Dehalococcoides mccartyi CG5: one gene and its partner. Each later gene encodes a partner of the first gene's protein in a complex. Links are inferred from orthologs where the notes say so. Each region holds a gene or a part of one and is shown on either strand. Other genes may lie near its edges.

Evidence for each region.
Region 2: rny (region 1) and X794_RS04105 share a complex: the UniProt entries of both Bacillus subtilis proteins name them as parts of the possible RNA degradosome complex. The link is inferred for Dehalococcoides mccartyi CG5 from one-to-one orthologs.

Annotation. Positions count from the first base shown.
Region 1 is NZ_CP006951.1:1,329,301-1,337,565, reverse strand. Bases 2,080-4,992 are described here. They hold rny (ribonuclease Y), read right to left. Parts: upstream 4,372-4,992; coding sequence 2,788-4,371; downstream 2,080-2,787. Other genes in these bases: X794_RS07065 (regulatory protein RecX), read right to left, coding at 4,440-4,992; X794_RS07075 (TIGR00282 family metallophosphoesterase), read right to left, coding at 2,080-2,776. Outside these bases: X794_RS07090 (endonuclease III domain-containing protein), read left to right, coding at 1-418; X794_RS07085 (glycerol-3-phosphate acyltransferase), read right to left, coding at 445-1,143; X794_RS07080 (PHP domain-containing protein), read right to left, coding at 1,140-2,003; more of X794_RS07075, read right to left, coding at 2,006-2,079; more of X794_RS07065, read right to left, coding at 4,993-5,084; recombinase RecA, read right to left, coding at 5,172-6,185; 6-carboxytetrahydropterin synthase QueD, read right to left, coding at 6,309-6,680; folK (2-amino-4-hydroxy-6-hydroxymethyldihydropteridine diphosphokinase), read right to left, coding at 6,680-7,207; folP (dihydropteroate synthase), read right to left, coding at 7,198-8,046. UniProt on the Bacillus subtilis protein: Endoribonuclease that initiates mRNA decay. Initiates the decay of all SAM-dependent riboswitches, such as yitJ riboswitch. Involved in processing of the gapA operon mRNA, it cleaves between cggR and gapA.
Region 2 is NZ_CP006951.1:773,837-777,463, forward strand. What follows is about bases 1-2,971. They hold X794_RS04105 (polyribonucleotide nucleotidyltransferase), read left to right. Parts: upstream 1-390; coding sequence 391-2,553; downstream 2,554-2,971. Other genes in these bases: rpsO (30S ribosomal protein S15), read left to right, coding at 80-349; dapB (4-hydroxy-tetrahydrodipicolinate reductase), read left to right, coding at 2,570-2,971. Also shown: more of dapB, read left to right, coding at 2,972-3,361; X794_RS04115 (aspartate-semialdehyde dehydrogenase), read left to right, coding at 3,372-3,627. UniProt on the Bacillus subtilis protein: Involved in mRNA degradation. Catalyzes the phosphorolysis of single-stranded polyribonucleotides processively in the 3'- to 5'-direction. Necessary for competence development in Bacillus subtilis.

The sequences.
Region 1 (8,265 bases):
CTTTAATGTAAAAGTCCGCAAACTGAAAGCCCTGTCAAATTGGCTTCAGACTGGCTGCGGCGGACAAGCTGAAAAACTGCTGGAGATAGAGAGTAGTGTTCTTCGTGATGAATTGCTGAGTGTGTGGGGCATAGGTGAAGAAACAGCCGACTCCATACTTTTATATGCCTGCGGAAAGCCCGTTTTTGTTATAGATGCTTATACCCGAAGGATTTTCAGCCGTTTGGGTCTGACGGAAAAGGAAGCGGGTTATGACCGTCTTCAAAGGCTTTTTACGGCAAATCTGGCCGCTGATGCCGCCCTTTATAACGAATACCATGCCCTTATAGTCAGGCATGCCAAAGAGCATTGCAGGGTCAAACCCGGTTGTGAAGGGTGTGTACTGAAAGATGTTTGCCGTTTTGACTATCGGGAATAAATTTTGCGGCAGGTGAGGACGGGTTATTAAATACCCAGACCTTCTTTATGGGCAGCGGTATTGCGGTTTATCCAGACAGAGCGGCTTCGTATATCCCGGTCAAGAAACATGCGGTTAAATACAAGCTCAGCTTTGGAAACGGTGCTGGAGTATTCGCTGTCAGGTGCCATCAGGCGGCGGACAATCATAATCAAAAAAAGCCCCGCAAAACCCCAGGTTACCGTCTGGTGTTCCTGTACGCCAAAAAAACCGTGAAAATACCCTGACATAACCGGCAGCGCCCCTACTCCCAGAAAAACCCCCGGAGCCATTTTTTTGAAAAAACCGAAGGTGAGTGCAGTACTCAGCGCTATCAATGCCGGAACAGGAGCCATCACCAGAGCCACTCCCAGTGAGGTGGCAATACCTCTTCCCCCGTTAAAGCGGAGGAAGACCGGCCAGTTATGCCCGGCAATGGTAAGCAGGCCGACTATTATTTGTTGCCAGAGCTCCAGCCCCAGCCAGCCGGCCAACAGGATCATAATAGCCCCTTTGGAAACATCAAAAACAAAAACCGCCAGCCCCAGTTTCTTGCCGGCTGTTTTAATCACATTGGAAGCACCGACATTGCCGCTTCCGTAACGGCGGATATCTATACCCCGCCGCCACCTTGAAAGCAGATATGCCATGGGGATAGCCCCTACCAGATAGCCTGCCGGTATCATAATAAGAAATACAGGGCTCATTCCATATCCTCCGCCAGGCCTTTTGCCTTAATTTCACGGGCTTTGGCAATAAGTTTTTTAGCATCCTGCATGGGTACTTCCGCCCCGCCGATGGGTGTTTCGGTAAGTTCGTCCAGACCGTGGTAATCGCTACCGCCGGTAGTCAGTAGTTTGTGTTTGGCGGCAAGTTTGACTAAGCCGTCTATTTGCTGGGGGTTGAACCCCCCGTAGTGGCATTCCAAACCCATCAGCCCGGCCTGAACCAGCCGTTCCACCATGGGTTCGTGATCCATTATGGTCAGGGGGTGGGCCATAACCGGTATCCCTCCGCAGTTTAGCACCAGCCGGACGGCTTCTTCGGGGCCCATTTTTATCCGTTCAACATAGGCCGGGCCGCCCCGACCTATGTATTTTTCAAAGGCCTCGCCCATGTTCTGGATATAGCCCTTTTCCAGCAGGGCAGTGGCAATATGCGGCCGTCCCACAGTGCCTTCACCGGCAATTTCGGAAACTCTCTGCCAGCTTATTTCCATACCCAGTTCATTAAGTTTTATTACCATGTCACGGGCGCGTTCCACTCTGGAGCGGCGCATTTCAGTCAGAGTTTCATTCAAAAACGGGTCTTTGTAATCTACAAAATACCCCAGAATGTGGACATCCCCACCGCTGTAATCAGTGCTGATTTCCACCCCGGGTATAACCCTTAGTTTGGGGTATTTTCGGGCAGTCTGTATGGCAAGGCCAATTCCGTCCAGATTGTCATGGTCACATATGGCAATATACTCCATATGTACTTTGGCGGCTTTGGCAATAATATTCTCAGGTGAGTGAACACCGTCTGAAACGGTGGTGTGGATATGCAGGTCTACTTTAGAAGCCATTTCTAGCTTATCTCCCGGTAAATGCGTTCGATACTTGTGGCCAGTCCGGTTTTGGTGTTTACCGTAACCACTACGGCATTAAGCATTACCCTGCCTTGGGCTACACTCAGGCGGCCGGGTATACCGGTCAAAAAACGCTGGATAACCGAATCAGGTTCATCCCCTATTATCGAATCAATAGGCCCTACCATGCCAATATCACTGACATATGCAGTGCCTTTGGGCAGCAAACGGGTATCACAAGTGGCTACGTGGGTATGAGTGCCCAGTACGGCGCTTACCCTTCCGTCCAGATAAAACCCCAGTGCCATTTTTTCGGATGTGGCTTCCGCATGAAAGTCTACAATAATGGCAGATGGTTTGAAATTCAGCTTGGTAATAAGGTTGTCAATACTGCGGAAGGGGCAGTCTATGTCGTACATAAAGGTACGACCCATCAGGTTTACAACCAGAACCTTGTTTTTCAGGATGTAGCCCTGACCGGGCACGCCCGGAGGGTAATTTAAGGGGCGGATAACCGGCAGGCTTTCGTCTTCCATTACAGTGGCAATGTCACGGTGTTTCCAGACATGATTGCCGGTGGTAATCACGTCTGCCCCGGCTGATATAAGGTCTTGGGCGGTGGCCGGGGTTATACCAATACCCCCGGCCGTATTTTCTCCGTTTATAACGGTAAAATCTATCTTGTATTCCTGTTTCAGTCCCGGCAAGATATCCCGCAGGGCATCCCGTCCCGGCTTGCCAATGACATCACCGATTACCAGTATTTTCATCATTACCTGCTTTACTTGGCAAAGTCTACGGATCTGGTTTCCCGTATAACGGTAACTTTAATCTGTCCGGGGTATTCCAGCCCATCTTCAATCCTCTTGACGATATCTCTGGCCAGCCGCATAGCTCCCAGATCATCAATCTCATCAGGTTTTACCATTATCCGCACTTCACGTCCTGCCTGGATAGCAAAGGATTTTTCAACCCCTTTGAAGCTGTCGGCAATCTCTTCAAGAGCCTTCAGACGTTTGATGTAGTTTTCCAGTGATTCGCGGCGGGCACCGGGTCTGGCCGAAGAAATGGCATCTGCAGCAGATACTATAAAGCCCCAGATGGAAACGGTGGGGGTGTCAAAGTGATGTTCCGCCACACCTTTAATAACTTCGGGAGATTTTTCCCACTGTTTAACCATGTCTGCGCCTATCTGGGTATGGGTGCCTTCCACGTCTCGGTCAACCGCTTTGCCTATATCATGCAGAAAGCCGGCCCGGCGGGCAAGGGTAACATTTACACCCAGCTCACTGCCTATCATGCCGGACATCTGGGCTACTTCTATGCTGTGCTGAAGTACATTCTGGCCGTAACTGGTGCGGTATTTCAGCCGTCCCATTACCTTGATTATTTCGGGTCGCAGTCCGTGAACGCCTGCCTGGTAGGCAGCCTGTTCACCGGAAGCTATCATAGCGGCTTCAACTTCCTCTTTGGCCTTGGTTACCACTTCTTCAATGCGGGCCGGGTGAATACGCCCGTCAATGATAAGTTTTGAAAGTGCCTGACGGGCAACTTCACGCCGCACCGGGTCAAAACTGGAAATAGTAACTGCCTCCGGGGTGTCATCTATTATCAGGTCTACGCCGGTTGCCTGTTCCAAAGCCCGTATATTGCGGCCTTCGCGGCCAATCAGCCTGCCCTTCATTTCGTCACTGGGCAGGGGTACGACATTAGTAGTGGTTTCGGTAACTACGTCAGAGGCACAACGCTGGATAGCCTGGGAAACAACCTCGCGGGCTTTTTCATCCGCTTCGGCTTTTATTTTTATCTCCCACTCACGCAGGCGGCGGGAGGTTTCCTGTTGCATTTCGCCTTCCAGCATTTCAAGCAGGCTCGTTTTGGCCTGTTCAGTGGTCATGTTGGCCACTTCTTCCAGGCGTTTTAGTTCGTTTTCGCGTATTTCTTCAATTTGAGATTGGGTTTCGTCAATGCTTTTTTCCCGGTTGGTTAAAGACTGTTCACGCTGTTCAAGGTTTTCCAGCTTGCGGTCCAGCGCCTCTGTTTTTTGGATAACCCTGTTTTCCTGTTTGGCCAGTTCAGAACGGCGTTCCTTAAGTTCAGTTTCGGCGGAATTGCGAGTCTTGTCAGCCTCGCGCTTGGCTTCCACCAGCACATCCTTAGCTTCCAGTTTGGAATCAGCCAGCATTTTGGTAGCTTTACGCTGGGCAATACGAAGCTGGCGGTTCATAATGAAGCCCCTGAATACGAATAGTGCCATACCGCCGAACACTATACCTATAATAAAACTGAAAAAGATAGCCAGAATAGCAGACAAAGGCAAACCGGTGGTGGTAGCCGGCGCTGTCTCCATAAAAAACTCGAACATATATATAAACCCCTTTCTTTAGAAGCTCTCTTCAACGGGGGTATCAGAGAGCCATGACTATGTAAGACCTAAAATTCGTCTATTGGATCGTTTCCATATTCATTCCACAGGCGGGAAACGGTACGGCTAATTACCTCGTAGCTGAAGCCTCGCCTTAGTAAAAACTGGCTGAGGCGCTGGCGGAATATGTGGTAATTGTCTTTGGGCAGGTTTTTTGCTTTGGTTTCGGCTGCCCTGTAAGCACTGTCCACTTCATCAACAGTGCTTACCACGGTTTCAATTATTTCGCTGGATATACCCTTTCTCTTGAGTTCCAGTGAGGTCAAGCTGCGGCTGCGGGGACGGAATGACTGGCGATTGTCATTCCAGAACTGGGCGAAAGCCTGGTCATTTACCAGCCCCTGTTCTTTCAGCTTGGCTAATATGGAATCAATATCCTGACTGCAAAACCCTCGCCTTACCAGTTTTTGGGCCAGTTCAGACTGGCTGCGCGGGCGATAGGATAAATAACCCATGGCTGCTTCGTAGCAACTTTGGCAATTATCTATAAGCTTCAGAGTTTCAATTTGGCTGGAGCTCAGTTCCTGGTCTACTTTCAGGCCTTCCCTTTCACATACTTTGAGAGACAGGCTGAAGAACTCCTTGCCGTCCAGAGAAATTTTACACCTCTGGTTCCCGCCCCGGGTTTTCCTGATGGCCGTTATGATTGGCATTTAATCCCCCAAAAAAAGACAAAGCCGAGACACACTCTGCCTCAGCCCCCAAATAGATAAAGATGCCTTTTTACGTAAAGCTATGGATTAATCGCCATCGCCAATACTGCAAAGGGTGACCGCTGAGGCACGTATTTTTTCTTCAATTTCTTGCGCCAGATCCGGGTTTGCCGCCAGATAGTTTTTGGCGCTCTCTCTGCCTTGCCCCAGGCGAATGTCACCATAGGAAAAGAAAGCCCCTGCTTTCCTTATAACTTCACTGCTTACGCCTAAATCAATAAGGTTGCCCTCGCGGCTGATACCGGAGTCAAACATGATATCAAATTCGGCTGTCCTGAAAGGAGGAGCAACCTTATTTTTTACCACTTTGGCTCTTACGCGTGTACCAACAGCTACGGTACCCTGCTTGATGGTTTCTATGCGCCTTAGATCTATACGCACCGAACTGTAAAACTTGAGCGCCCGGCCGCCGGGGGTGACTTCGGGATTGCCGAACATAACACCCACCTTTTCTCTTAACTGGTTAATAAAGACAACGGCCGTTCTGGTTTGCCCGATGGAAGCGGTCAATTTTCGCAGGGCCTGAGACATAAGCCTGGCCTGCAAACCTACATGTGAGTCACCCATGTCGCCTTCTATTTCAGCTTTGGGTACCAGCGCCGCCACACTGTCAATCACGATTACACCTATGGCAGCACTTCTCACCAGCTCTTCGGCAATACCAAGCGCTTCTTCGCCGGTATCCGGTTGAGATATTAAAAGCTCATCCAGATTAACCCCGCAGGTTGAAGCGTATTTAGGATCAAGGGCATGTTCCACGTCTATATAGGCGGCTTTTTCACCCATTTTTTGGGCCTGGGCAATAATGTGTTGGGCAAGAGTAGTCTTGCCAGAGCCTTCAGGACCGAATATTTCAGCTACCCGGCCTCTGGGAATCCCGCCAACGCCCAGGGCAATATCAAGTGCCAGTGAACTTGTAGGAATGAACTCAACTGTTTGCCGGAAGGAAGGGTCGCTCAACTTCATTATTGAACCCTTGCCAAAGCGTTTTTCTATTATGCCTACAGTGAGTTCCAGAGCCTTATCTTTTTCCGTGGTCATTTCGCCTCGTTTTCTAGTCAAAATGATAGCATATAGTAAGTTATTCTACAATAAGCCCTTGACTTTTTAGCCCTTTGGCATGAGTGAAAACGGCCTTGTCCAGACCTTGAGTCAAGGGTATGGTTAGTCAGGCTGGTAGAGTACCGAGCTATCCGGTGACTCCCAGACCTCTACCCCCCAAAGCTCAACACCCTTCTTGTTGATAACTGTTTTCAGCTTGTCATATATGTCTTTGGCTATATTTTCGGCCGATGGATTGATGTTGTCAAAGGGTGTCAAGTCATTCAGGCAGGTGTGGTCATAGCTTTGCAGAACCTCATTCAGGCGGGTTTTCAGGAGACTGAAATCAGCTCCCATGCCGCATTCATCCAGCTCTCCGGTTTTAATCTTCAGGGCTACTTCGTAGCGGTGGCCGTGCAGGTTTTCGCACTTACCCTTATATCCCCGCAGAAAATGGGCGGCTTCAAAATGTTTTTTTATACTCAGATAATACATTATTCGTCCTCGTCGTCGTCATAATCGTCTCTGCTGTCCTCAGGCAGGTATGAAAACGGACGGATAGACTGGCCGGAAGGCAGTTCCTCAAGCAAATCCGACAGGCTGGAGCGGCTGCCCGGGTAGATAAAATCAGCTGCCAGTTCCACCAGCGGTAACATTACAAAAGCCCTTTCGGTCAAGTGGGGATGAGGTATGGTCAGGGTGGGCGTATTTAAGCGTTTTTGGCCGTACAGCAGGATATCAATATCTATTAGGCGGGGCTGGTTATGGCTGTTTTGGCTTCGGCCCATCTCTTTTTCCACCTTTTGGGTAAATGCCAAAAGGTCCGGAGGTGAAAGCTCTGTGCGGGCTTCTATAACCATATTTAAAAAGTTCGTCTGGGGAGGGCAGTTCAGCGGTTCGGTTTCATATATAGTGGAACAGCTGGTGATAACGATTTTTTCTGAAAGACGGGTCTGGGCATCTTTCAGGTATTGTTCACGGGTTCCGGTGTTTGACCCCAGTCCCAAATATATTATTTCCATATTTTACCCCTTATAACAGCATCGCTCATCTGGCAGACCCGTCTCATCCGGGCCACGTCATGCACCCTTACAATATCCACCCCTCCCCCTATCCCCAGGGCAACGGTGGCGGCCGTGCCTTCAAGCCGTTCGTTAGGTGGGGTATCCAGCACCTGCCCTATCAGGGATTTGCGGGAAGTACCCAGCAGTACAGGCAGATTAAGGGTTTTCAGTTCTGACAGACGGCGGACAATCTCCAGATTCTGTTCCAAAGTTTTACCGAAACCCACCCCCGGGTCAATTATAATATTTTGGGCTGGTACACCCCGCTCCAGCAGTTTCAGGGCGGTAGATTTCAGTTCGCAGATGACTGCCTCCATAATGTCTTCCACAGGGTGTTCCCGCTGGTTAGAGGTTATTACCCAGCCAGATCGGCTTTTGGCCGCCAGTTCAAAAAGTGAAGGGTCTTTTTGTAAACCCCAGACATCATTTACTATGCAGGCACCCGCCTTCAGGGCTTCCTCAGCCACTTCACGGCGGTAGGTATCTATGCTTATGGGGATATCCAGATTCCGCACTATAAGACGTATAGCCAGAATTACCCGGCCCAGTTCTTCTTCGGTGCTTACAGGCGGGCAGTTCGGGCGGGTACTTTCACCGCCTATATCCAGTATATCCGCCCCTTCTTTTACAAAGCGGCGGGCCTGTTCCAGTGCCGCTTCGGGGTTAGCACCCAGTCCGTCACCCGAAAATGAGTCCGGAGTGACATTTACAATGCCCATTATATAGGTACGCTCTCCCCAGCCAAATTGCTTTGAGCCGAAGTGGCTGCTTACGGGTTTTGTAATGGGTAAATTCATCACCTTTGTCCTCTATACTGATTATCTCAGCAAATGCTCAAAGGAGCAAGAAAATGCTATCAAACAGCCGTAATTTCCAAGCACGAAAGGGCCTTTTAAAAGCTTTTTACGGCTAAACTAATTTGTTATGTAGTTTGACAAGCTAAATTTTAGCGAGTATCATAAAACGTTGGTTGTGAGTATTTGCTATATTTACAATTAAGCCTCAGTCTAAACTCA
Region 2 (3,627 bases), 560 kb from region 1 along the record:
ATATAGTGCATTTGTTTTACAATATAGCCACGCTGTGATATAATTTTGACTTTGAATTAAGTAGAATAATATAAGGGGAATAAGTTTGGACAAACAGGAAAAATCTCTGATCATTAATGAATTCAAGAAGAGCGAATCCGATACTGGCTCTACTGAAGTGCAGGTAGCTTTGCTCACTGCCCGTATCCACCAGTTAACCACCCATATGATAGCCAATAAACACGATTTTCATACCAAGAGAAGCCTGCTTACTCTGGTTGGCCGCCGCCGCCGCTTGCTTTCATACATGCGCAACAGCAATGGGGCCGGTTATCAGGAGCTTATTGCCAATCTTGGCCTTAGAAAATAGTTTTTGCCAAAGGCAAATAACCCCGTAAGGAGATTACGTTATTGATAACTGCCAACTCATTTGAACGAACTATCGGCGGCAGGAAACTTGTTATTGAGAGCGGGAAACTTGCCCGTCTTGCAGATGCCGCGATTACTATCCGCTATGCGGATACTGAATTACTGGTAACACTTTGTTCTGCCAAGAAACCTCGCGAAGGGGTAGATTTTCTCCCCCTGACTATAGATTACGAAGAGCGGATGTATGCCGCCGGCAAAATCCCCGGCGGGTTTATCCGCCGTGAAGGCCGCCCCAGTGAACAGGCTATTTTGGCTGGGCGACTGACTGACAGACCTCTTCGCCCTCTTCTCCCCAAAGAGTGGCGCAATGATCTTCAGATTATTATTACCGTAATTGCTTCAGACAAGGAAAATGACGCTGATATCTGGGGCGTAGTGGGTGCTTCCACAGTTCTGGCCATGTCTGAAATACCATATGAAGGTCCGGTCGGAGCCAGCCGTATTGGATATATAAACGGTGAATTTGTGCTTAATCCCACTTTTGCCCAGTTGGAATCAAGCCAGCTGGATCTGGTGGTAGTCAGCACCCGCAAAGCGGTGGTGATGATTGAAGCCGGTTCCAAAGAAATTCCTGAAGACATTATGATTAACGCTATTGAGTTTGCCCATAAGGCAAATCAAGAGCTTATTGACCTCCAGGATGAAATCCGTGCCAAGCTCGGCAAAGAAAAGCTACCCGTGCCGGTGCTTGAAATACCCGAAGAAGTCAAAACGGCTGTTGCCGCTTTTGTAAAAGGACGGGTAAATGAAGCCCTTAGCCACCAAGATAAAACCGCCCGTGAAAATGCGGTTGAAGGCCTTCAGGCTGAACTGGTTGCGGCTTTATCAGAAACATTCGCCGAAGGTGATATCCTGGCCGCTTATGACAAAGAAATCAAGAAAGCTATCCGCTCTACTATACTTGAGAAGGATATCCGGGTAAACGGACGGGGTATCAAACAGCTTCGCCAGCTGGATGCTGAAACAGGGCTTTTGCCCCGCGTCCATGGCTCTGCTTTATTCACCCGCGGTGATACCCAGGTCATGGCTATAACCACCCTTGGTTCTTTACAGGAATCCCAACAGCTGGATGGCTTAAGTGCCGAAGATACCAAGCGTTTTATGCTTCACTACAACTTTGCCCCCTTCTCTACCGGTGAAGTAAAACGTTCCGGTTCTCCCGGACGGCGTGAAATCGGTCATGGCGCTTTGGCCGAACGTGCCTTAGTGCCTGTCCTGCCCACTCCGGAAGAATTCCCCTATACCATTCGTCTGGTAGCTGACGTGGTTGGCTCATCAGGCTCTACCTCTATGGGCAGTGTCTGTTCGTCCAGCCTGTCACTTATGGATGCAGGCGTACCGGTCAAAAAAGCTGTCGCAGGAATCTCCATCGGCCTTATTACCGGTGAAAATGATACCTACTGCACCATTACTGATATTGAAGGCATCGAAGATAACTACGGCGATATGGACTTTAAAGTTGCCGGTACCCGTGACGGCATAACCGCCATACAGGTGGATATGAAGGTCAAGGGTATCAGTTTTGATATTATCCGTGATGCCATATACCAGGCAAAAGAAGCCCGCTATAACATACTGGACGTAATGGACAAAGCTCTTGCCCAGCCTAAAACAGAGCTTAGCCCTTATGCCCCCAGAATGTACAAGATAAATATTGACCCCTCCAAGATTGGCAGTGTTATCGGCAGCGGCGGCAAAACTATCCGCTCTATTATTGAGCAAACCAATACTACCGTTGACATTGAAAATGACGGCACAGTGGTTATTGGTGCTACTGACGAGGCTTCGGCTAAAAAGGCCATCAAGATAATTGAAGACCTGACTAAAGACATCGAAGCCGGCAGTATTTATACCGGTAAGGTCACCCGTATAATGACCTTCGGTGCTTTTGTTGAAATCCTGCCCGGAAAAGAAGGCATGGTACACATAAGCGAACTGGCCGACCATAGAGTTGAAAAAGTGGAAGATATAGTCAAGGTGGGTGATGATATAACGGTTAAGGTTATAGAGATTGATAACCAGGGCAGGGTAAACCTGTCACACAGGGTTATTCTCAACCCGAACGCTGTACCCATTTCACGCAACCGTGATTCTCAGCCGCGTCGTCCCGGTCCTTTCCGCCCTTCTGACCGGTCTAACTCATAATATATTAGGAGGCGCTATGACACCTATAAAGGTTGTAGTTCACGGTGCCTCAGGCAAAATGGGCCAGGAGGTCTTAAAGACCCTGTGCCAGGAAAATAACTTTCATCCGGTGGGAGCAGTGGATATACGGGCGGAAAACCCTGCCATGGCTCTGCCGGATGGCAGCGGTTCTATCCCCTACTCGGCAGACCTTTCTTCCATTCTTTCGCAGACCAAGCCTGACGTAATGGTAGATTTTACTGTTGCCAAGGCTTCCATGCCTGCCGTCCGTATTGCCGCCGCCCACAAGGTTAATCTGGTCATAGGCACTACCGGCTTTTCACCTGAGGAAATATCTGAAATTGAACAGTTAGCCAAAACCAATGATATTGGAATTATACTTGCACCCAACTTTGCCCTTGGTGCTATAATAATGGTTCATTTGGCACAGGTTGCTTCGCGCTTCCTTTCCAGTGCTGAGGTGATAGAACTGCATCATGATAAGAAACTGGACTCACCTTCCGGCACCGCTCTGGTCACAGTAGCGTCCATGCTGGAAGCCAGGGGTGAAGCTTTTAACAAACCACCCAAGGAAAATCTTACAGATGCCCGCGGACAGGAACACGATGGCATACGAGTACATAGTGTACGCCTGCCGGGTCTGCTGGCACATCAGGAAGTTATTTTTGGTGCGGCCGGTCAAACACTGACTATTAGGCATGATGCCTTTAGCCGTGAATGCTATATGCCGGGTGTTTTACTGGCGATAAAAGAAATAGTCCATACCAAAGGTTTTGTTTTTGGTCTGGACAAACTGCTTAAGCTTTAGGAGGCAGTCCATGGGTTACAGAGTGGCCATAGTAGGTGCTACCGGAATGGTAGGTCAGGAATTTATAAAAGTACTGGAAAAACGGGATTTTCCTATGGATTCCGTTTCACTCCTGGCGTCTGACCGCTCTGCGGGCAAGATAATAACTGTAAAAGGCGAGGCAATAGAGGTCAAAGAAACTGCCTATGACTCATTTAACGATGTAGATATTGCCTTGTTTTCTGCCGGCGCGGATATTTCCCGCCATTTTGCCCCTATTGCTGCCC